DNA from 4 places in the Wukongibacter baidiensis genome. Region 1 is predicted to be linked to each of the others. Evidence: riboswitches for the same ligand, from Rfam matches in the RefSeq annotation. Region 1 holds a riboswitch; each other region holds the start of a gene.
What was found. A riboswitch is a leader RNA that binds a small molecule or an ion and turns the genes downstream of it on or off. The one in region 1 is predicted to bind cyclic di-GMP.

Region 1 (6,271 bases):
GGTCGTCACTAGTATTAAGCAGTTTATCTATATCCAGTAAAAATACCATTCTTTTGCCTTTCTTTCCCACTCCTGTGATGTAGTTAGAATCAATAGCAATTTCCTCAGGCGGCGCAGAAAATTCCTCTTCTTCAAATGTTATAACGTGGGATACACTATCAACTAAAAATCCAATATTCTTAGAGTCGATTTTTACAACCACTATTCTTGTTTGCTTATCTAGCTTCTTAAGCTCGATTTTAAACTTCTTTCTTAGATTCACTATTGGAACCACATCACCTCTTAAGTTAATTATTCCTTCTATATGTTCAGGAGTCTTAGGTACCTTTGTAATTTCCAGTTCCTTTAGTCTATTGATTTCACTTACCTTAAGTATATTAAGTCCATATTCTTCACTGCCCAAGGAGAAAACCACATATTGTTTTTCAGTCATTATTTCCCCCCTCTTTAAATGTTTTTTATTCTCGTAGTTATATTTTGAATTGAGATACAACCTCTACTAATTTATTGGAATGATCCGCTAGGCTTTCTGCCGTTGCAGCAGTTTCTTCACTACCAGCAGACACTTCCCCGCTCATATGATTGATATTTTCAGTGGTTGCTAATATTTCTTGACTTGCTGCCGCTTGCTCCTCAGCTGCACTAGCAACTTCTTGTGATATAGAGTTTAAACTTTCTACTGTAACAACTACTGAATCGATTGACTGTATTTGATATTGTACTGCCGTAGAAACTTGAGTAGATAATTCATTAACCTTTTCAATAGCTTCCATAATAGACTTACTTGCAACAGTCTGCTCTTCCGTAGATGAAGCTATTTCTTTAATTAGACTTGTAGTAGTATTTATTGCTTCAAATATTTTATCTAAGGCTATACCAGTATCCTTTACTAGATTAACTCCATTGTCTACCTGCTTTGCTCCTTCGTTTGCCGTACTAACTGCATTATCTACCTGTTCCTGTATTCTTCTGATTAAATCTGTTATATCCTTAGTAGCTTCGCCTGACTTCTCCGCCAATGCTCCTATTGCCCCTGCTACCACAGCAAATCCTTTTCCGTGTTCTCCTGCTCTGGCAGCTTCAATTGACGCATTTAGGGCTAGTAGATTGGTTTGTTCTGCAATGTCATCAATAACCTCAACTATATCTCCTATCTGTACTGCAGCTTTACCTAAACCTTTAATTACTTGGGTTAAATTCTCCATCCCCTTATTTATACTATCCATTTCGGTGATTGTATTGCTCACTGCTTTTTTACCTTCATCTGCAATCTTTACAGTATCCTCTGCTTCTTTACTTGCATTGTTTGAGTTACTAGCAACAGATTCTATTGAAGTATTCATTTGTTTTATTGCACCCATAATATCCACTATATTTTCTACAGTCGCTTGTGTACTTTCTTCTACATCGTTTGAGGTCTTTCTCAGCTCCACTACAGAATTATTTATATCACTTGTGTTATGGGCCATTTCACTTGCACTTTCAGCAACCTCTCCTACTGATCTACTCATTTCATTCATCGTATTTGTTAATTCCCCTATAAGGGTTGATTGATTTTGTGCTGAAGAGGCCATTTCCTCGGAAATACTGCTTGTCTCTTGAGAAGAACTTCCTAGCTGATTTGCGGTTGCTAAAACTTCTTCCATTGCATTTCTTTGTCCATTTATCATGTTATTAAAACTGTTCGCTAAATCCCCTATCTCATCTCTTGTCTTTACATCAGCAGTTACAGTAAGGTCTCCGCTTTCAGCCTCTGACATCAAGTTCATCAATGTTTTAATAGGATTTGTAATTTGTCTAGATACATAGTAGGCTACCAATATTCCTAGTATTATACCGGCTATTGATATAGCTAGTGTCTTATTTCTAATGTCTACTGCAGTCGCCATATATTCCTTTACAGGTATATTTACAGCTACAGACCAGCTTCCAACAGGCTTGTACATATTAAGCTTATATATCCCCTCATATGTATAAAAACCGTAGTGCTCTTCACCATTTATCATTCTTTTAACTTGTTCATTCAACTCCGTACTACTGCTAGATCCTAAATTTTCTTTCAGTATCTTATCTTCCTTTGGATGCTGAAGAAGCACTCCCTTCGAGTCAATCATATATGCATATCCAGTTTCCCCTACATTAACTTCCTTCACAACATTTGATATACTTTCAAATTTGATTACTATCCCTATTACACCTACTATTTCTTTACTGCTTGTTCTCAATGGAATACTATAGATAGTTACAGGCTTATTTGTTAATTTAGACATTACGACTTCATTCCAATAGCTTTTACCTGTTATACTTTCTCTAAAATATTCTCTCTTAGATACATCAATTCCAATATTTGCACCATCACTTGAGTCAAGTATCACTGTCCCACTATTATTTATAATTACTATTTCTTCAGATATATCTTCAATTGCTCCTCTAAATTCCTTCAAGGTTTTTTTGGTAAGTTCCAAGGTTTCATTATCTACTTGACCACTTTTAACTTCATCTGAGTATTTTATAATGGATGGCAATTGACTCAATGTGTTACTAAGTTTTTCAATGCTATTCATCTCAAGTTTTATCTTATCAACTACTCCATTCAGCTCAGTTTTCAGATTGATTTCAGCCTCATGCTTTAAGCTGCTGCTGGTACTTCTGTAGGAGTAAAATCCTACTGCCGATACCGGCACAATAATTAAAATTAGAAAATACACCATTAATTTTGACATTAATCTAAAACCTTTTTTAGTTTGCATGCTATTGCCTCCCTCTTAAAAATTTATTTGTTCAACTTCAGTCAAGTCTTTTACCACCTTAGACATAATATCAACAGCTCTTTCATAGGTTCTTAAAACCTCCTTTTGTTCTGTAAATTCTCTTATGCATTCTACTAAAAAAATCTCATCATTTACTTCCAGTATAGTAGTTTGAATATCAACATCTATTAATTTTTCATCCTTAGTTTTATGTTTGGTTATAACTCTATGATTCTTCTGTTCATTGAAGAAATACTTCATGATTGCATCTACCCTTTGTTTTTCATCTTCCGGAACCTTTAAGTCCCTTATATAAAGATTTTTAAACTCTTCATCACTATACCCATATAAATTGACAGCCGCTTCATTAGAAAAAACCACTTTATATTTTTGATTGAAAATAAGTATTGGTATAGGCAGATAGTTGAAAAAGTTAATATCACTCCACGTCATTTCTTTGGACATGTTTTCTCCTCCTTAGCCACTTTATAAAAATTACTCAGATTAATCGAACCCCTTCGTTTTGGTCGGATTTCTCTTTGAGAAATAACCTCATATAAAAAACCAGCATAATATACGGTATCGGATTTGATACCATCTACTACCCCGGTGTACGTCAAGCCAAGATTTTATCTTTTTTTCTTGTCAATCAGTCCTGCCAGCCTTATTCAATTATTAATGTTAGCTTCGCCACATCTTCAATTGGGCTTCTATAAGCAAAAAGAAATTTAACTTCCTTTTCGACTATCTCAGATATATATTCTTCGATAAAATTTATATTTTTTGCAAAGAATCTCTCTCTTATTTCATTAACAAACCTTATATCCTCAGGATCCTTATTTCCTAATAAGCTTTTTTCTATGTCTACAAGATATCCCTTAAACTCCACCTCAATAATATCCTCTAGTATTTTCACTTTAATATTTTGAGGTCCTCTGCCAAGTTTATTCTTCATAAAGTTAGACATAAAGCTGATTATTTTATTCTGTTGTTTTATTCTTTTAGCCTTAAAGGTCGCAACCGCCATATAATCACAACTTTACTATAAATTTTTGGATAAGTTAATTATACAATCTGCTCAGATTACTAAGCATTTAATCTGGGTTTAAATATATAAAAGGCATCTATGATTTCATAGATGCCTTTTTTGACATAATAACTAATGGGTATCAAAAATAACCCATATACGTTAATGTTCCTTCGGCAACCTGTCAATCATAGGATCTTATCCCTTAGACACATGGCTTTGCGTCCTTACCTTTCAGTAAGTTTGCCATTATCGTTTCAAACTTTATTCTATTGTTTTTTAGTACACTTTTAATCTTTATAGGTCCTTTGTACTATTTACTATAATTCAAATATATATTATTTAATGTTTAATGTCAACAATTTTTGCCAAAGTTAGATTTAATTTTAACAATTTCTCATATAAAATTATTTTTTTATACAAACTACGACATTTAACTACGAATTTCGACTTTTAAAACAAGCTCTATTTGCTATTTTGCAAGTTCGTATATTTCCTTAATAGCATCTTTATCAAGCTTTACATAGCTACCTATTGTATTTGACCCAGCAGCCTTAAGAGCCATTTCTTCAAAACGGTCATCACTTATATCAATTTCACTTAATCTAATAGGCATTTCTATGGATTTAAGGAAGACCTCAAAGCGACGAATTCCCTCTATTGCAATCTCTTTATGGTTTTCAGGATTGTACTCAACATCCCATACTCTCACTGCATACTGGACAAGCTTATCAGGATTCTTTTGTAAGCAATATTTCATCCATGCAGGAAAAATAATTGCTAGCCCAGCTCCGTGGGCAATATCATATATACCACTTAGCTCATGCTCAATATTATGTGACGCCCAATCACTTTCACGGCCTGTATCTAACAGACCATTGTGTGCAATGGTGCTTGCCCACATTATTTCTGCACGTGAATTATAATCTTCTGGTTCTTTTAATGCCTTTGGAGTATTATGAATCATTGTTTTTAATGTTGCCTCGCAAAGACGATCTGTAAAGTCTACATTCTTTGTATTTGTAAAGTATCTCTCCATTACATGGGCCATGATGTCTACAGCTCCACATGAAGTCTGATAAGCTGGTAATGTAAAGGTTAATTCTGGATTCATGATGGCAAACTGAGGGCGCAGTACCAAACTCCCCATAGCTCTCTTCAGCCACCCTTCTTCATTTGTAATGACCGCACCATTACTAGTCTCGCTACCTGCCGCAGGTATAGTTAATACAACACCTATTGGTAATGCTTTACTTACGGCCGTTCCACTAAAGAAGTCCCAAACGTCACCATCATATACAGTTCCTGCAGCAATGGCCTTAGCAGAATCAATAACACTTCCTCCACCAACGGCTAATATAAAATCAACACCTTGTTCTTTACACATTCTAATACCTTCCCTAACCAGTGAGAGCCTTGGATTAGGCTTTACACCTCCAAGTTCTATAAACTCTATATTTTCATCTTGAAGACTCGTAACTATTCTTGAATAGAGGCCAGTTCTTTTAATACTACCGCCACCATAATGCAATAGAATTTTCTTACCATATTTCTTAGATTCAATTCCTACAGTCGATTCTGTCCCTTTTCCAAAGATGATTTCCGTTTTGTTATTATAGTTAAAATCTAACATGTTTTCTTCATCTCCTTATTACCCTATTTATTATCTTCATTAGACCTTGTAGAGCATTGAGAGCATCCACTATGGCCTAAGATTTCTATCTTTTTGTCAATTTTATCAAGATACTTATTTAACTTATCTAGATCCTCTAATACTTTTTGGCGATGCCTCGTTAAAATCTCTTTTTTACGAGAGATCGTCCTGTGAGTATTGTTTTGATCATGCAAATTAATAATATCTCGAATATCGGCTATCGTCATACCCGTTTCCTTTAGACAACGAACAAACTCAATCTTTCCGATATCATTATCGCTGTACACCCTTACACCATTTATATTCTTTTTGATTGGCGGAATAAGACCTTCTTTTTCATAATATCTCAATGTATGTGTGCTTAAGCCTACCTTCTTAGATGTCTGACCTATAGAATAGCTCATTCTATCACCTCAAATTTTTAGAAAAACTCTACTAAGATTATTATATAGGTTAGAGTAAACTTTAAGTCAAGGTCTTGTTATAAATAACATTTGACTTTTACAAACTAAATTCTGACATATATAGTCAATAAGAAGAAAGTCTTTTATAAAGATTCCCAAAGTAGGCTTTGTTTAAACACTTAACAGAAATTATAAAAAAGTAGTCAACATTGTGCAATGTTGACTACTTTTTTATCTATACACCAACTACTTCTTTTACTTCAGGTATTTCTTGTTTCAACACTCTCTCAATTACCATTTTCAATGTCATAGTTGCTCCTGGACAACCTCCACAAGCACCCTGTAATTGAACTTTTACAGTACCATCATCACTAAAACTTACAAACTTAACATCCCCGCCATCTCTTTGAAGCATAGGACGTACTTTTTCTAATGT
Region 2 (6,271 bases), 160 kb from region 1:
AAGGAAACTATGATATGTTCTGTGTTATCAATGCCAATAGACCAGGAACTCAAACAGTAGAAGATGCAATAGAGCATATCGAAGGTATTGAAGCAGCATCTAGGACTAAGGTTACTGGAATTATTAATAATACACATCTGCTTAGACATACAACGGTAGATGATGTACTAAGAGGTCAAGAACTTGCTATTAAAGTTTCAGAAAAATTATCTATTCCAATCAAATATGTCAGTGCTATAGAAGAGGTTGCCCGACAGCTGCCTAAGGACATAGAGGGACAGATTTTCCCTATCAAGATGTATATGAGGGAGGATTGGATGTAATTTTCTGAAACTTGTAGTAGTGAAGATTTTATATAACTTACTATTTAGAATGAGGAGGGTTGTAACAATGGCTAAGGCAAAGGGAAAGGTTTTTTTCAAAGAAGACTTATGTAAAGGCTGTGAGCTTTGTACAACAGCATGTCCAGTTAACATAATAGAGTTAGATACTGAAAGAATTAACATCAAAGGATATCATCCAGCAGGAGTAAAAGAGATGGACAAGTGTATAGGATGTGGAAACTGCGCTACTATCTGTCCTGATGTTGTAATATCAGTTGAAAGAGAAATAGAGAAGTAAGATATTTAGATATCGAGGAGGGAGATATAGATATGGCTAAGATATTGATGAAAGGTAATGAAGCCATTGGTGCAGCAGCTATAAAGGCTGGTTGTAAGTTTTTCTTTGGCTATCCAATAACACCACAAAATGAGCTTCCAGAGTTTATGGCTAGAGAATTTGGAAAGCATGGTGGAACATTCGTTCAAGCTGAGAGTGAAGTTGCAGCTATTAACATGGTTTATGGAGCAGCAGGAGCAGGTGCAAGAGTTATGACTTCTTCATCTTCACCAGGGATCGCTCTAAAGCAAGAGGGTATATCATATATAGCAGGTGCAGAACTTCCATGTGTTATTGTAAACATAGTAAGAGGAGGTCCTGGACTAGGTGGTATCCAACCAGCTCAGTCTGACTACAATCAGTCAACAAGAGGTGGAGGAAACGGAGACTATAAATTAATCGTTTATGCTCCAGCAAATCTTCAAGAGGCTGTTGACTTAACTATGGAAGCATTTGATGTTGCAGACTACTACAGAAACCCAGTTATGGTTGTTGGTGATGGTATGATTGGACAGATGATGGAGCCAATCGAATTCAAGGAGCCTAAGAAGAGAGATCTTCCAGCTAAGGATTGGGCTACAGATGGAACAAAGGGTAAGAGAAAGCCAAACATTATCAACTCACTTAGACTTGACCCAGAAGCATTAGAAGAATTAAATCATGAAATTCAAAATAAATTAAGAGAAATTGAAAAGAACGAAGTTAGATATGAAATGTACAACATGGAAAATCCAGACTTAGTATTATGTGCATACGGTACTACTTCAAGAATAGTTAAGAATGCTATTGAATTACTAAAGGCTGAAGGAATAAATGCAGGTTTAATAAGACCTATAACTTTATGGCCATTCCCACATAAGGCATTTGATGAAATACCTGAAAGCGCAAAGGGTATCTTAACAGTTGAAATGAGCTGTGGACAAATGCTTGACGACGTAAAGATTGCTAACAACGGTAGATTACCAGTAGGCTTCTACGGTAGAGTTGGTGGAATGATTCCATCTCCACAAGAAATCGTTGATAAGGCTAAAGAAATGTTAGGGGGTGCTAAGTAATGGCTGTTGTATTCAAAAGAACAGAAGGGTTAACTGAAACTCCTTTCCATTATTGCCCTGGATGTACTCATGGAGTTGTCCACAGACTAGTTGGAGAGGTATTAGAAGAGCTTGGAGTATTAGGAAAGTCAATTGGTGTTGCACCTGTTGGATGTTCAGTTTTAGCATATGATTACTTTAATTGTGATATGCATGAAGCTGCTCATGGTCGTGCACCTGCAGTTGGAACTGGTATAAAGAGAGTACATCCTGATAGCGTTGTATTTACTTACCAAGGAGACGGTGACTTAGCGTCTATAGGTACTGCTGAAATAATTCATGCGGCACATAGAAGTGAAAACATGACTACAATATTCGTAAATAATGCAATATATGGTATGACAGGTGGACAAATGGCTCCAACTACATTACCAGGACAAAAAGCTACAACTTCACCTTATGGTAGAGATACTAAAACTACAGGTATGCCTCTTAAGGTATCTGAAATGCTTGCAACTATTCCAGGTGCTACTTTCGTAGAAAGAACATCTGTGCATAATGCAGCAAACATAAGAAAGACTAAGAAAGCTATAAAGAAAGCCTTTGAGCATCAATTAGCTGGTAAAGGTTTCTCAATAGTAGAAATATTATCTACATGCCCTACTAACTGGGGATTAACTCCAGTAGAATCTCTTAAGTGGTTAGAAGATAACATGATTCCATACTATCCACTTGGAAATTTCCGTACCCCAGAGGAGGCTGAGTAATATGACAACTGAAAGAGTGATTTGTGCAGGATTCGGTGGCCAGGGAGTTATGTCGATGGGACAGTTACTTTCATATGCTGGAATGATTGAAGAAAAGCATGTATCATGGTTACCTTCTTATGGACCTGAAATGCGTGGAGGTACAGCTAACTGTAACGTAACTGTATCAGATACTCCAATAGGTTCTCCAATCATAGCTCATAATGCTACAGCAGCTATAGTTATGAATCTACCATCATTAATAAAATTCGAATCAGAATTACAAGCTGATGGAATGGTTCTAATAAATAGCTCACTAATAGATAGAAAACCTGAAAGACAAGATGTAAAGGCTTACTGTATCCCAGCTAATGAAATAGCTGTGGAAATTGGTAACAGTAAAGTTGCTAATATGGTAATGCTAGGAGCATACTTAGAACTTACAAAGGTTGTTAAGGTTGAAACTGTTATAGAAGCTTTAAGAAAGGTATTTGGACCTTCTAAAGAGCACTTAATTCCATTAAACCAAGAGGCCCTTCAAAGAGGAGCAGAAGCTGTAAAAGCATAATAATATTAAGATTTGACTTTAAAGCAGGCATATATTGCCTGCTTTTTGCGTTGTAAAATGAATATTATGTAGAATTATAGCTGCTAAACATCAAGACTATAGAATAGTTTCTGGGAAGTGGTACTTTAAACCTAGGGATTAGGACTTTAGACCTAATTTTTCTGAAAGGTATGTAATCGTGGTTATCCAGAAGGAAAAAAAGAGTATGTGTCGAAATTTTAATATAGTATCATATTTATGGCCATTTATATGTTTTTTTAGAAAATGACGTCAAGTATCGAAAAATATGGTATAATTTTAAGGGAAATAGTAATACAAAAGTTCATTGATAATAAAAAAAAAATCAAGAGATTTGAGAAGGGCACATCTATCGAAAGATAGGGTCGCAAAGCTATGGGTCTAAGGAATAATACGTTCTATGATCGCCAGGTTGCCAAAATATATATTTGATATAGTTGTGATAAAAATTTTACATGACACTATATGAATATCAAGGCATCCGTTTTATTATGGATGCCTTAATTTATATAAAAAAGTCTTTAATGGCGATTTTCAAAGTAGACTTTGTTGAAATACACAACAGAAATTATAATTTGTAAGGGATTTATAATTTCCTATGTGTTAAAAAAATAGATTGCCTGTATAGGCACGCTAAGGGGCAACTCTAGGCTCTAAAGTGAAAATATAATATGGGATTGGGACGCAGAGTTACATGTAGTAGATGGTATTATTATGTTTATAAGTTATGGAGGTAGGTGGAACATGCTAAAGAAGATGAAGGCAAAAAAGAAGCTAAGCCTAAAGAAGGTAAACTTCAAGAAAAAGCCGAAGAAAACGAAAACTGAAAAGAAAGTGACACCAGAAAAGAAGATGAACTTTAGCAAAAAATCGAAGAAAGTGAAAAACAACAATCTAAGTATCAAGGCAAAACTAATGATATTTTCCTTGATTCTAAGTGTAGTTCCAATCTTAATAGTTGGAGGATTTTCCTACACTCGCTTCCACAGCACAATAGAAAAAAAGGTAGGTGGGCTTACGGAGCAACTATCAACACAAAATGCACTCATACTAGATTCAAAGCTAGAAGATATCGAAAAGGCAGCAATGCTTGTAAAATCAGATCGAGAGCTTCAAAAGGTTTTAGCCACAAGAAACTATGCTAATCAACATGAAAAGTTAAAAGATACAAAAAAAGTAGAGCAGGTACTATGGAATGTAATCCTATCAACTCCAGATATAAGATCGATAACTGTTCTTAGACTTAACGGAGAGGTAATAAGTGCTGGAAACAATAAGGATGTAGCAGAGTTTTTAAAGGATGGAAAATTTACTAAGACTGATTTATTCAAAGATGTGAGCAATTCAAAAAATCAAGTTTTCTGGACACCTGGTTTATTAGGGCATTACGACAAGATACATGCCATGAGAGAGGTTTCAGATTACTATAACATTAGAGCAGGGATTGTAATCCTAGAAATCGAGACAAAAACCGTTGAAAAATTATTTAGTAATATAAATATGGGTGAAGGATCAGAACTATTAATAGCTGGCAAAGATGGAACTATCATCTATGGTGAAGAAGGCGTAGCAGAAGAAAAGGCAGAACCAGCTGCTGAAGGTGAAGAGGCAAAAGAAGCTGCCGAGGAATCAAGCGAAACACAAACAAAGGTTGTGGATGAAGAAGATGCAGAAATGAATAATATCTTCACAGCTAATATACCTGAAGATTCACAATCTGGATCATTTCTTCAAGATGATGGACTAGTGGCATATAGTAAATGTGCGAATGGATGGACGATCCTATCGGTTATCCCAATGAAGTCACTAATGGGTGATGTAAATCAAGTAGGTCAAATGACTATAACTATCGCTATTGTATGTGTTATAGTATCAGTACTTCTATCCATATACATAACATTTAGCATAACAAATCCTCTTAAGAAAATAATGGGACTTATGACTAAAGTTCAAGAAGGAGATTTAACAGTTAAATCAGACCTTGTTGGAAAGAATGAAATTGGAAGGCTATCTACTGGATTTAATCACATGATAGATAGCATGAGAAACCTAATAAAAGATACCAACGCAACCTTTAAGTCTGTTGAGAACAGTACAAAGAATGTGGACGATATTGCAGAGCAATACACAATGGTATCTGAACAAGTAGCTGTATCAGTTGGAGAAATTGCCAACGGAGCTTCAGAGCAGGCTAGAAGCGCTGAGGATGCTACAAATACAATGAGCCAGCTGTCAAACAGAATAGACAATATGGTTCATAGTATAAAGGTAGTACATGAGGCAACAGATAAGACTAAAGAAATAAGCAATAACGCTACAAATACAGTTAAGAGCCTTTATGAAAAAACTGAAGAATATGCTCAGATATCTGGAGCAACTAAAGAAACCATTACACAGCTGAAGGACAGCGTGTCCGAAATAATCAACATAGTTGACCTTATAAAGAGCATAAGTGATCAGACAAATCTTTTGGCACTAAATGCAGCCATCGAAGCAGCAAGATCAGGAGAGGCTGGTAAGGGCTTTGCCGTTGTTGCCGATGAAATAAGAAAACTAGCTGAGCAATCAAAGGATGCAACAAATAAAATAACTGACTTAGCAAATGAAATAAACACAGACGTTACAAGCACTGTTCAATCAGTTGAAGCAGGAGAAAAGATTTTCGGAGAGCAGCACCTTGCAGTATTCGACACAGATTCAGCCTTCAAGAATATCATAGACTCCGTTGAATCCATTGTTCAGGAAGTAAATGAAGTAGGTAAAGCAGTAGAAGACATAACAGAGTACAAAAATATGACCATAGATGCAGTGGAAAGCATAGCCGCAGTTACAGAGGAGTCAGCAGCAGGAACAGAAGAAGTTATGGCTTCAACTCAGCAACAAGCAAGCTCCTCACAACAACTAAGGGATATATCAAAAGAACTGATTGACTTAGTAGAAAGCTTAAACCAATCAATGGATAGATTTAAAGTAGATGAATAAAATAAATTAAATTGAAAACCTATTAAGACAAGAAAGCACTAGCCTTTCTTGTCTTTTTCTTTTCTAAGATAAAAAAATTGTGGCAGATAACATAAATTGCTAAAGAAGTTGAAAATGTGACTCGGGGACGGACCCATCTGACACGCGCTCCCCAGTGTGTCCGTGGGCCTGTCCCCGTGTCACGTTTTCCAAACTCTAACGAAAAAACTAGCATCTCAAAAACTATTAATTGAAAATAAAAAAAAATCGGGAAATAATACTGG
Region 3 (6,271 bases), 2.7 Mb from region 1:
TCGTATCTGCTGATACCGCTGCCAAGGCTGCATTAGTAGACCTAATTGAGATAAGACTTGGATTTGCTATAGGAGGAAAAGCATTTGTTACATTGACCGGCGATGTAAGTGCCGTAAGAGAAGCAGTTGAGGCAGGAGCTAGGGTTGGGGCAGATACGGGAATGTTAGTTAATAAAGTAGTAATTCCTTCTCCAAGAAAAGAGTTGTTCAATGAGTTGTTATAGGAAGGGAGGGATAATGTGAAAAAACTTGTAACCAAAAGGAATGTTCATGACTTTCTAATAGAGGGTGAAGATAAGTTTTATGTCGATAGTTCAACGATTATAGCTCCGGGAGCTAAAGATATTCTTAGAAATAAGGGAATTGTCATCGTTTATGGAGAGCGTGAAGAAGCTAAAACAAATGAACCTCAAAAGTGTGATGAGGTTAGTAATCTAGATGATGACAAACAGGATGAAAAAGAGTTAAAGATAATAAAGATCATCACAAATCTACTGGCAGATGAATTTAACATTTCTGATGTAGATGAGATTAAAGAAGTGACTTCAAAGGTTTTAAAGAGAATTAATGAATAATTGAATTGCATAATTCTGACTTGGCACAATTGCATAATAAATGTGGTAAAGATCGAAGGCCTTTAAGACTATATGTAGTAGTAGTTTTTTTTAGATGGTAATTATGCAATTTGCTCAAATAATTAAGGAGGAGATATATATGGCAGTTATGAAGGCATTGGGAATGATAGAAACGAAGGGATTGGTAGGTGCTATAGAGGCAGCTGATGCAATGGTTAAGGCAGCAAATGTTACCTTAGTAGGAAAAGAACAGATAGGTGGAGGCTATGTAACAGTAATGGTAAGAGGCGATGTAGGAGCAGTAAAAGCGGCAACAGATGCTGGTGCAGCAGCGGCCGACAGAGTAGGAGAATTAGTATCTATACATGTTATTCCACGGCCTCATATGGAAGTTGAGGGAGTCTTACCGAAAAGCGAGTAAAGATAAGTTATTAGTAAAAAAATAATTGAATTAAGGGGGAGAATTTATGAGCATTAATGAAATTATTGTCTATATTATGGTATTTTTTATGGCTCTTGGTGCCATTGATAAAATATTAGGAAACAAGTATGGTTTAGGTGAGCAGTTTGATGAAGGTATCATGGCAATGGGTTCCCTTGCAGTTGCAATGGTAGGGGTTGTATCTTTAGCACCGGTACTTGCAAATATATTGAAACCAGTTGTAGTACCTCTTTATACGGCTTTAGGAGCTGACCCAGCAATGTTTGCAACAACTCTTTTAGCAAACGATATGGGTGGATATCCCTTAGCTATGGAATTGGCACAAAGCCGTGAAGCAGGACTTTTTGCAGGTTTAATACTGGGTGGTATGATGGGGCCAACTATTGTTTTTACAATTCCTGTAGCCCTTGGAATAATCAAAAAAGAAGATCACCGATTCTTAGCAACTGGTATATTGGCAGGTTTAATAACTATTCCTATTGGATGTTTAGCAGGCGGAATCGCAGCTGGATTCGAACTATCAATGATATTTAGTAATCTGGTACCAATCATCATAGTTTCATTGTTATTAGCATTTGGATTATGGAAAATACCTGAAAAGATGATAAAGGGATTTACTGTATTCGGTAAAGGTGTTGTTGCTGTAATTACTATCGGTTTAGCTGCAATTATTATTGAAACCTTAACGGGAATAGTTGTAATACCAGGTATGGCTCCAGTTTCCGACGGTATAGAGATCGTAGGTTCTATAGCACTAATGTTGGCAGGAGCATTCCCAATGGTGCATTTTATTACAAAGGTATTTAAAAAGCCCCTACTTAAAATGGGTAGATTGCTAGGTATGGGGGATGTTGCAGCTGCAGGTATGGTTGCATCCTTAGCAAATAATATACCTATGTTTGGTTTGATGAAGGATATGGATGACAGAGGAAAGATCATTAATGTTGCCTTTGCAGTAAGTGCTTCATTTGTATTTGGAGATCACCTTGGTTTTACTGCAGGTGTTGCAAAGGATATGATATTCCCAATGGTTGTTGGTAAGTTAATTGCAGGTGTTACAGCAGTAGTTTTGGCAATATTTATAGCTAATAAGTCACTAAAAAATACATCAGAAAGTCATGCAAAATAGAATTAAAATTCTATGGACATGGATATTAGCTGTAAAGGAGGGGGATCAATACTAATGAGCGAGATGAATAAGGAAATTCTAGAAGAAATAATCAAGAGAGTTATCTCAGAACATATAAATCAGAAACAAGACGAGTTTGTTAAGCACGTAGATGAAAGCGGAGTTATTTCAATAAAGACAGATACAGTAAAGCCCGAAAAGTTTGATACGGGTAAAGAGGGAGATGAAGTATATCTAAAGGATGTATTATCATTAGAGGAAAGTCCAAGACTCGGATGTGGAGTAATGGAAATGAAGGAATCATCCTTTGACTGGACACTTAAGTATGATGAGATAGATTACGTTATAGATGGAACCTTGGAAATAATAATAGGAGATAGAAAAGTTGTTGGTAAAAAGGGCGATATACTACTAATTCCTAAAAATACAGCTATTAAATTTAGTACACCTGATTTTTGTAGATTTATCTATGTAGTTTATCCAGCCAACTGGCAGGAACAGTAATTAGTTTGTGAGGATACCGTGTTTATTATGAATATGGTATCTTTTTTTTTGAAAGGAGAAACTTCTAATATAGTACAAAAATAAATTAATTCAGGTTAATCTTATAGGCCTAAATACATGTTGAAAATACCGTAAATATGTAGTAATATAAATCTTAGTAAATAGTGATTTAAAATAGTATGTAGTATATATAAAACTTAATAATGATTACCACGATAATGGCAAACCTATCGAAAGATAGGGACGCAAAGTTATGTGTCTAAGGGGGTAACCCTATGATTGACAGACTGCCCAATGGAAATTAGCATAAATGAGTCTTAGATTAAGTAATTATGATATAACTCATTAATTGTTAGATTACAAGAGGCATCTATGAAATCAATCATAGATGCCTTTAATTATAAAATAAGCATGGATTAAGGTGATTTTATGAGAATTGTATCGTCAAAGCATTTAAAAGTTGGAATGGAATTAGGAAAACAAGTATATGATTCAGATGGAAATATTTTATTACATAGAGGAGTAAAATTAACCGGTGGCTATATAAAAAATCTACTTAAAAAAAATATACCGGCAGTTTACATTGATGATGAAATATCGGCTGGAATTGAGATTGAAGATGCCATTGATCCTGAAGTTAAGATTCAAGCCATTGAAAAAATTAAAAATTTATTCAATACAATGACCCCTAAAAAGCATGAAAAGAATAAAAATGCTTATGTTTCCGATGAGTCATATACTGATGTAAAGGGTATTATAAATCAGATTATGAATAATTTAAGGAAGAATAGCGGTAGTTTATTCAATATGGTAGAAATAATGAGTACTGATTTAGCAACTTATAATCATAGTGTTAACGTTGCGGTATTGTCAATAATGACTGGAAGAGCCATGGGACTTAATGAAAATCAGTTGATAGATCTAGGCATAGCAGGTCTAATGCATGATATAGGATACTCCCATATCCCTTCTGAAATAATAAATAAACCTGGGAAATTGTCAGATGAAGAGTATGAAACTATCAAAAAACATACCGTATATGGATATGGAATGGTTAAAGAGAATATGAATATTTCCGCTATAGTAAAGGCAATAATACTAATGCATCATGAGAGGTTAGATGGAAGTGGATATCCTTTAGGAGTAGAAGGGCGCAAACTTAATAAATTTATTAGAATAGCATCGATATGTGATATGTTTGAAGCATTGACCTCTGATAGAGCCCATAGAGAAAGAATGCAAACCTATAAGGCACTAGAGCTTTTGTCAGCAGAGACAACGGTAAAATTAGATCTAGAAATATATAAACATTTTATAAATAATATTGCAATATTTCCTCAAGGGACAGGTGTAATTCTAAATACTGGTGAGAAGGGAATAGTAGTAGATAATAATAAGGATAATCCAACAAGACCTAAAATCAGGCTTGTATTCAATAAAGAAGGAAGTCTGCATCCCGATGATAAGGTTATAGATCTAATGAAGGAGCTTACTAAATTCGTTGAAGATACATGTGAATTAAGATAATTTTTATATTTGAAAAGTTAAATTATATCAAGAAGGTAGAGCAGTGTTGCTCTACCTTTTATTTATATAAATTTTTGTTAGAAAAAAAATGTATATATAAAGTATTTTTAAAGATCCTATGAATAATAAGAATTATATGATATAATAATAGCATCATATATTAGTACCAGGTAATAATATTAAGCACTAAAAATGTGTAGGAGGATATTTATGAACGTTAAAGATATAAAGGAATTGATATTAACAATTGATAGAACATCTATACAAAATGTAGAAATAGAAGAGAATAGCTTTAAAATAAAAATCTCAAAGTCAGTTATTAAGGAAGACAGAATTTATGAGGTAAAGGAAAAGCCAGAAGTTATAGAAAGACCAGTACAAGAGGAAGTATATGAAAGTAAGGAAGTAGAAACTGAGGATTTATACATAGTAAAATCTCCTATAGTTGGAGTTTTTTATGCTTCACCTAGTCCAGATGCAGATCCATTTGCAAAGGTAGGAGCTCATGTTAAGAAGGATCAGGCACTGTGCATTATTGAAGCCATGAAGATAATGAATGAAATTCAAAGTGAGGTAGATGGTGAGGTTGTAGAAATCCTAGTAGAAAATGAAGATATAGTGGAATATGGTCAGCCATTAATGAAGATCAGGAGGTAACGAAGCATAATGTTTAAGAAAATACTTGTTGCAAATAGAGGAGAAATTGCAGTAAGAATTATTAGAGCCTGTAAGGAGTTAGGGGTTGAGACCGTTGCCATATACTCTGAGATGGATAAGGATTCCTTACACGTTCACCTAGCCGATGAAGCAATATGTATTGGACCTGCAATTTCGTCTAAAAGTTATTTAAATATAAACAATATTATTAGTGCTGCTCAAATTACTAAGGCGGAAGCTATCCATCCTGGATATGGCTTTCTATCTGAAAATACAAAGTTTGCAAATATGTGTGAAACAAATGGTATCAAGCTAATTGGTCCAAGGGAAGAGCATATAAGCAGAATGGGTAATAAATCAGAAGCTAGAAGAACAATGATTGAAGCAGGAGTACCTGTTGTTCCAGGATCCGAGTATGCTACTAATAAGGCTGAAGATGCTATCAAAATTGCAGAAGAAATTGGATTTCCAGTTATGATAAAAGCCGCCAGCGGTGGAGGCGGAAGAGGTATGAGGCTTGTCTATGAAAGAGATGAGTTCATTAATATGTTCAATATGGCAAAGGCTGAAGCATCAGCGGCCTTTGATGATGATTCAATGTATATAGAAAAGTATATTGAGGGACCGAGACATATTGAATTTCAAATATTAGCCGATGAGCACGGAAATGTCATTCACCTAGGAGAGAGAGATTGTTCTCTTCAAAGACGTAATCAAAAAGTATTAGAGGAAGCCCCTTGTACCATAATAAGTGATTCCGTGAGAGAAGAAATGGGTGAAATGGCAGTAAGGGCTGCAAAGGCTGTTAACTATGTGAGTGCAGGAACCATAGAGTTTTTACTTGATAAGCACGGAAACTACTATTTTATTGAGATGAATACAAGAATCCAGGTTGAGCATCCTGTTACAGAGCTAATTACCGGTTTGGATTTAATAAAGTGGCAGATAAGGATTGCTTGTGGCGAGAAGCTTGAATTCAAACAAGAAGATATAAAAATTAATGGTCATGCCATTGAATGTAGAATAAATGCAGAGGATATAAATAATAATTTTGCTCCTTCACCGGGTACTATTAATGATTATTTAGTACCAGGAGGAAATGGTATTCGTATCGACACACATATATACGCTGGATATAAAATACCATCAACCTATGATTCGATGATAGGTAAGCTTATTGCATGGGGAAGAGATCGTGAGGAAGCAATTGCAAGATTACAGAGGGCATTAGATGAATTGATAATAACAGGAATTAATACGAATATAGATTTTCATAGTCAAATACTATGCAATGATAAATTTATAGAAAATCAAATCGATACCTCCTTTATAGAAAAGGAAATGATGAGATAATATTATTTTAAACTAGATTAATCTTATGAGTTTTTTAATCTTATATTAACAATCTGAGTTTAAGAAGGGAGAACCAAGGTGATA
Region 4 (6,271 bases), 990 kb from region 1:
ATCTGCATGAAGAAATCAATTTGAATAAAGTAGTTGTTATGTTGTATTTTATTAAAAAAAGTGTAGGTGTTTATAATGGATAAGATATTATTTGTAGGTGTTTATTTTGGATTGGCAGCAATAATTTGGTTATTAGCTCGTAGAACAGATGAGAAAGGAGAGAGATAATGGTAACAGGACATTTTACCACGGCGTTAGTTCCCTATAGTAAGAACAAAGAATATCCGTTATTCTTATTATTGATTATTGTTCAAATACAGGATCTTCTAATTCCTCTAGATCTGATAACGCAGAAGTTAGGAATTTCTGAATTATCAAGTTTGCAAATGACTTACAGTCATGATATTATTCCAGCGGCTATTATGGCTATTCTAGTTGGAATAATTATGTACATCATATATAAAGATAGAAACTTAGCACTTTGGAGTTTGGGCTTAGTAGTTTTTCATGAAATTTGCGATTTGTTTTCGGGTTTTTCACACAATATTTTTGGAACGGATACTATGTCAATTGGTTTTGATTTTTATAGAACTGCTCCAATGAATGCCTATATTATTGAATTTTTGTTAGCTGTAGTTTGTTTATCATATTTTGTTATACAGAGGAAGAAAGATAATGATCCTATTAGCATGAAAAAATTAATACTTTTATCGAGTGTAATTTTTCTTCCAATAATAGGTATGATGATTAATGCTGCATAAGGAAATTCGGTGTGATAGAAGAGTTATAGAGAGAATAGTGCAGGAGTTAAGAGATGAAGCTTCATATTTGTAAGAAATAATAAAATATATTATATAATTAAAAGCTAAAAAGACATCATTATAGATAATGTTCAGGTTATCCTGTACTTTCTATAATGATGTCCTTTATTATAATAGAATGGTTTGCTCTATCATAAAGTTTTACCTATTTAGACTGTTCCTCAAATCTCTTCTTAAATAAAACCATGCAATCGTCAAGCTGTGTTTGACCGAGTGCTATATCTTCTGCCATGGTTTGACATGATGGAGAGCCACAAGCGCCGCAGTCAAGCTTTGGTAATTGCATTTTGATCTTCATACATTCAGACATTTTTTTCATGGCCTCAACAACATCACTTCCAAAGACATTATTCTTTATAGGAGTTATTTCTTCATTTAAAGCTATTTCATCGTCATTTAAATCGTAGTCTTGGCTTTGAGGAATAGATAGATGCTTTTCAGATAATCTTCGTATTCTATTTTTGGCAATAAATGGACTTTCAATGGCCAGAACTCCTCCAACGCAACCATTTGTACATGAAAGGAGTTCAGCAAACCTAATTCCAGTTAATCTTCCATCCTCTATATCATCTAGAATGTTAATCACATTCTCTATACCATCAACACATATATAGTCTTCGATTCCAAGGGCTGAGGTCTCTCCACCAGCCTTAGCCCAACCAATACCCTTTCCAGAAAGATAATAAGGTAAAGGCTCTAAGGATGACTCGAGATTTCTAACTATAAATGGATGTATTTCTTTAAAAGATATAACTCCATCAACGGAAGACATCTTTGAGCCTATTGGATTTTTTACACTAGTTACCTTAGATGGACATGGACTAATAAAAAATACACCGATGTCAGAAGGTGAAAGGCCAAGCTTTTTACATGCCTCTTTTCTTGCTATAGTAGCTGCTATCTCCATAGGTGATTCTATAGGGAGTATATGATTAATCAAGTTAGGAAATCTTACTCTTATAAGCCTTACAATAACTGGACATGAAGAAGATAGTAGTGGCTGTATATCACTGGTTTCAATTATTTTTTTTGTATATTCTGTATAGATGTCAGCGGCTCTTGTTACTTCAAACACTTCATCAAAACCCACGGCTTTTAAGGCAGCTAATATTTTACCAGGTTTATTTTTACTTCCAAATTGGGAATAAAAACTTGGTGCTGGTAGAGCAATTTTATATTTATATGGTTCTATATTATCAATAGAATCCGAAACGCTATCTTTGGCGTGTTCAGGACATTTTCTTATGCATTCTCCGCAATCGATACATTTAACTCCTGTTATTCTCGCTTTTCCATTTCTAACTCTAATAGCCTGAGTTGGACACTTTCTAATACAGTTAGTACATCCAATACATATATCATCTTTTAAAACCACAGAATGAAAATTACTGCTCATAATAGACCCTCCGTTTTCGTAAGAAAGATATATTTTGCATTATATTCTATTATCAATTAATCAAATATATACAATACAATAAATATTTTACATTCAAAGACTTGATAGCTAACCTATATGATGATGTTAAATATCCAGAACGTAATAGATTTTTCGTAACTTATATAATTAATAAATTTATTTTTTTAAAGCACCTATAAATTATTGTAACATACTTAATAATCTTAAGCATGTGAAAATTCTATTATTTTTATAAGTTTTCTAAATTTTGTTTAAAAGATAAAGGGGACATCGTAATTAGCTTCTATAGAGAAGTATATATAAGTGGTTATAACCAAATTGATATATACGACAAAATATGATATCATATTACAATATGTGATAAAAAATTATATGATTAGAAAGTGGCACACCTGTCGAAAGGCAGGGTCGCAAAGCCATGGGTCTAAGGGAAAAAAGTTCCTATGATTGCCAGGTTGCCTAAATATTATAGTATGCTATTGAGGCAACTGCATTTGTGTAGTTGTCTTTTTCTATAGAATTTACAGTGTATGATGAGCTAGGATTAGTAATATTAGTGAAGCGGAGGAGTTGGAGTGGATAAGAGATTTACAAAAACAATAGAAATGCCTGATAGTACACTGAATTTAAAATCTCCATCACAACTAAATCTAGAATATAGATTGTTAGACGCTATGGATGAAGAACTAATTTTAGATGCTGCCGAGTGTCTTTCTGAAACCCTTGTGGAGACAGATAGTTGCAGAGGAAAAATAAGCGAACCTATGGTAAATGCCTTGGGATTATCCAAAAGAGATATGTTCGAATTTGCTTTAAAATGTATTAGAGATTTGGTTGTTCATGAGTTATCATTTGTTGCTTTGGATAAAAAAACTAATAGAGTAGTTGCTGTAGTTGTAAGTGAAAATTTTGATCCCGAGAAAAAGAACTTTAGTTTTAAAGGGAGTTTAGCACCTATGAATGACATTGTAGATTTCCTAGCTGAAATTGACAATAGGTTTCTTAATACAGTTCAGTTTAAAACCGGATGCATGGCGGAAAAAAATGAATATGTGCAAGTATTTATGTGTGGCTCTAGGTTGGCTAAGTTCAGAGGATATGTTATTGCAAAGCTAATAAAATTGATTATGGATAGAGCAAGGAAGAATGGATATAAGGGAATATTCGCTAAGACAACAACATCTGGATATGCTAAAATTTTTACGGAATATCATAATTTTCACTTAGTCTATGACAAAGAAAACAAGCCCATACTTAAAACATTCTCAAGTGTTGAAGCCTTAAAAAAAATACCTCCAGAGATATCAGAAGACTGTAGGATTTTTTATAGGGCTTTGGGAAACGATCGAACTCTTTTATAGTAAAATAAGAATGCTGAATACCAGATATAAACCCCTTTTAATAGATACATTTATGTGGCTTAAAAATATCTATTAAAAGGGGCTTTTTTATAAATTAAAGAGTTAAAAAATAATATGGGCTCTGCCTGGAAGCAGTAGCCCTATTGTAGAGGTAATGCTAAAGATTTTTCTATTTTAAGAGAGGATTATGATTAGCATTTCTTATAAGTATATACTACATGAGTAATGTTAACTAAAGATTAATACAATGTTAAATCTATGAAAAGTGTAGTTTCGTGGGGTAAATAAATGATTTTTTCAAAAAAACGGGATGGAGTGATAGAGATTCCAGTGAAAACTTTAATTTATACACATCAAAAATCCTAAGAAACATCAGATATTTTGATAAGTTTAACTAGGAACTCTCTATATATGGTAAAATATTATTGAGTTTGATGCACTCGGAACCTACGTAGTTAAATATGGAGGATAGATAATGTTTAAAAGTATATTTAATAAGCTTTTGATTACTAATCTAATTATTATAGTTTGCATAATTTCAATTTTGTCCCTTATTCTATCGGCAGTTTACAGAGTACATATCTTTAATGAAAAAGAAGAGTCACTTAACTTTGTAGCAATAAAGGTTCAAGAGGTCGTTAATGACTTTAATAATAAAGATCTTTCTAAAAAGGAACTAGAAGCCTATTTGAATTCCTTAGGATATATTACTGATTCAAGCATCTATCTATTAAAATTAAATAAAGAGAGCTTAGAAAACCCAGAAAGCCTAGAGCAAGCAAATGAATTTATGGAAGGATATCTAATAGATGATTTGAAAAAAATACTTGATGATAATGTAGTTTTTAGGAAAAAGCACTATTCTAAAGAATTGGATACCTTTCTTGTTTTTCTAGGGGTACCATTAAAAGTGAATTCAGAAATAAGTGGAACGATTTTAATTTTCTCACCTGTAAATCAAATAACGAGTAATATTACTAGGATGAATCTAATTATCTGGTCTACGGCACTTATAGCTATGATATTGAGTGGAATTTTCATTTATATTAACTCCCTAAGAATATCTAGGCCAATTAAAAGAATCGACGCTGCGGCTAAAAAGATTGCTTCTGGTGAAGAGACAGAGGATTTAGTAGTTAGTTCTCAGGATGAGATTGGGCAACTGGCACTTACATTTAATTATATGAAAAATAAACTTTCTGAAATTGAAAGCATGCGACGGGAGTTTATAGCCAATGTATCCCATGACTTAAAAACCCCGCTTACTTCGATAAATGGCTTTATAGAGGGAATGATTGATGGAGTCATAGGACCTGATGAATACAATGAGAGTTTTAAGATCATTAAAGATGAAACCTCGAGACTTATGAAGTTGACTAACGATATTTTACAGCTATCTAAAATTCAATCAGGGGCTTTGAGATTATTAAAGGAAGATCTGCATCTAAGAAATTTACTAGAAGATATTGCAAGTAGCGCGGTTATGGGGTTAAATGATAAAGAAGCTTCAATTGATATAAACTGTGATAATGACTTAATGTTATATGCTGACAAAGATAGATTAAAGCAGATATTGATAAATCTTATTAGTAATTCTATCAAGTACTCACTAGATAAGGTAAATATAATAATTTCTGTTATTGATAAAGAAAAGTATGTAGAATTCAAAATTATAGATAATGGGATAGGCATAGATGAGGAGAATTTAAAGCTAATATTTGAGAAGTTCTATAGAGTAGATAAATCACGTTACTCTAAAACAGGAGGTACTGGCCTCGGATTAAGTATTGTGAAAAACCTTATTGAGCTTCATGAAGGAAAAATTGATGTAAGTAGCGAGGTAGGAAAAGGTACAGAAATAAGCTTTACAATACCAAAATAAGCTCAAATCTATTATAGATAAACAACATTAAGATTCAAAATAAATTTCTGTGAAAATAATGAATGCTTCTACATTTTTTCACAAAAATTTATTAAACCTTGAAGTTGATTATCTCTATAAGCATTGAGATGTTTCACAGGATAGAGTAACATATTAAATAACATGACGAAAGGAGTTGCCTATGAAAAGTGTCATTAAACTTATTTCAATAGGAATTCTGTTATTTATACTAGTTGGCTGCGGAGAAAGTGATTCTGATACAGAAATTGAAGAGCTGATTAATCAAATAGAAAATAATAGTGAAGAAGAAATAACAACCGATATTAAGACGGAAAAATTGGTAAGTGATGAAAATAAAGAAGAGAGTGAACTTGGTACTTCGAATCAGGAGAGCAGTAATACAGAAAAAGAGGCTGAAAAAGTAGTTGGAGAAGAGCCACAAAAGGAGATAAAAAAAGAAGAAGGAATAAAGTCAGAAACTGTAAATCAGGATGAAACAAGTAATACACAGGAGTCTTCCAAAGAAAGCAAGGAACAACCTCAACAACAGGCTGAAGTTATTGCAAAATCTAATAATACTGTAACTAGTAAGGAAAAAGAAGAGATTTTAAATGAAATAGACAAACTCCTTGATGATGTGTTCAAAGGGATAGATGAAATCGATACAATCGAAAACGATGATCTAGTAATTGAGAATGAGAACTAGAGGAGGGAGGATAGATAATGAAGAGATTTATTTATATATTTATAGCTATATGTTTGTCCCTTAGTGCTATGATTTCTTTCGCCGATGAGAAACCTACATATTCAAAGCTAAAGGATAAACTTGAGAATAGAAGTGAAGAAAAAA

Region 2: linked by a shared signal. The riboswitch ahead of R9X47_RS10655 (methyl-accepting chemotaxis protein) and the one ahead of R9X47_RS09885 (Na-translocating system protein MpsC family protein) in region 1 are both predicted to bind cyclic di-GMP.
Region 3: linked by a shared signal. The riboswitch ahead of R9X47_RS22150 (HD-GYP domain-containing protein) and the one ahead of R9X47_RS09885 (Na-translocating system protein MpsC family protein) in region 1 are both predicted to bind cyclic di-GMP.
Region 4: linked by a shared signal. The riboswitch ahead of R9X47_RS05730 (hypothetical protein) and the one ahead of R9X47_RS09885 (Na-translocating system protein MpsC family protein) in region 1 are both predicted to bind cyclic di-GMP.

The regions. Positions count from the first base shown of each region.
Region 1 is NZ_CP138202.1:2,192,639-2,198,909, forward strand. Features, by position in the region: gene R9X47_RS09870 (chemotaxis protein CheW) at 1-433, opposite strand, end outside; gene R9X47_RS09875 (methyl-accepting chemotaxis protein) at 471-2,750, opposite strand; gene R9X47_RS09880 (PAS domain S-box protein) at 2,766-3,215, opposite strand; gene R9X47_RS09885 (Na-translocating system protein MpsC family protein) at 3,415-3,777, opposite strand; cyclic di-GMP riboswitch class I at 3,950-4,035, opposite strand; gene R9X47_RS09890 (iron-containing alcohol dehydrogenase) at 4,250-5,410, opposite strand; gene R9X47_RS09895 (MerR family transcriptional regulator) at 5,434-5,835, opposite strand; gene R9X47_RS09900 (NifU family protein) at 6,071-6,271, opposite strand, start outside.
Region 2 is NZ_CP138202.1:2,352,810-2,359,080, reverse strand. Features, by position in the region: gene R9X47_RS10680 (ATP-binding protein) at 1-323, shown strand, start outside; gene R9X47_RS10675 (4Fe-4S binding protein) at 391-621, shown strand; gene R9X47_RS10670 (3-methyl-2-oxobutanoate dehydrogenase subunit VorB) at 654-1,715, shown strand; gene R9X47_RS10665 (thiamine pyrophosphate-dependent enzyme) at 1,715-2,461, shown strand; gene R9X47_RS10660 (2-oxoacid:acceptor oxidoreductase family protein) at 2,463-3,008, shown strand; cyclic di-GMP riboswitch class I at 3,359-3,446, shown strand; gene R9X47_RS10655 (methyl-accepting chemotaxis protein) at 3,771-6,008, shown strand.
Region 3 is NZ_CP138202.1:4,893,730-4,900,000, forward strand. Features, by position in the region: gene R9X47_RS22125 (BMC domain-containing protein) at 1-224, shown strand, start outside; gene R9X47_RS22130 (hypothetical protein) at 240-575, shown strand; gene eutM (ethanolamine utilization microcompartment protein EutM) at 715-996, shown strand; gene eutH (ethanolamine utilization protein EutH) at 1,043-2,146, shown strand; gene R9X47_RS22145 (cupin domain-containing protein) at 2,201-2,650, shown strand; cyclic di-GMP riboswitch class I at 2,861-2,945, shown strand; gene R9X47_RS22150 (HD-GYP domain-containing protein) at 3,080-4,177, shown strand; gene accB (acetyl-CoA carboxylase biotin carboxyl carrier protein) at 4,388-4,834, shown strand; gene R9X47_RS22160 (acetyl-CoA carboxylase biotin carboxylase subunit) at 4,844-6,187, shown strand; gene accD (acetyl-CoA carboxylase, carboxyltransferase subunit beta) at 6,266-6,271, shown strand, end outside.
Region 4 is NZ_CP138202.1:1,199,222-1,205,492, reverse strand. Features, by position in the region: gene R9X47_RS05740 (hypothetical protein) at 168-701, shown strand; gene R9X47_RS05735 ([Fe-Fe] hydrogenase large subunit C-terminal domain-containing protein) at 907-2,157, opposite strand; cyclic di-GMP riboswitch class I at 2,554-2,641, shown strand; gene R9X47_RS05730 (hypothetical protein) at 2,754-3,539, shown strand; gene R9X47_RS05725 (sensor histidine kinase) at 4,015-5,421, shown strand; gene R9X47_RS05720 (hypothetical protein) at 5,603-6,127, shown strand; gene R9X47_RS05715 (hypothetical protein) at 6,145-6,271, shown strand, end outside.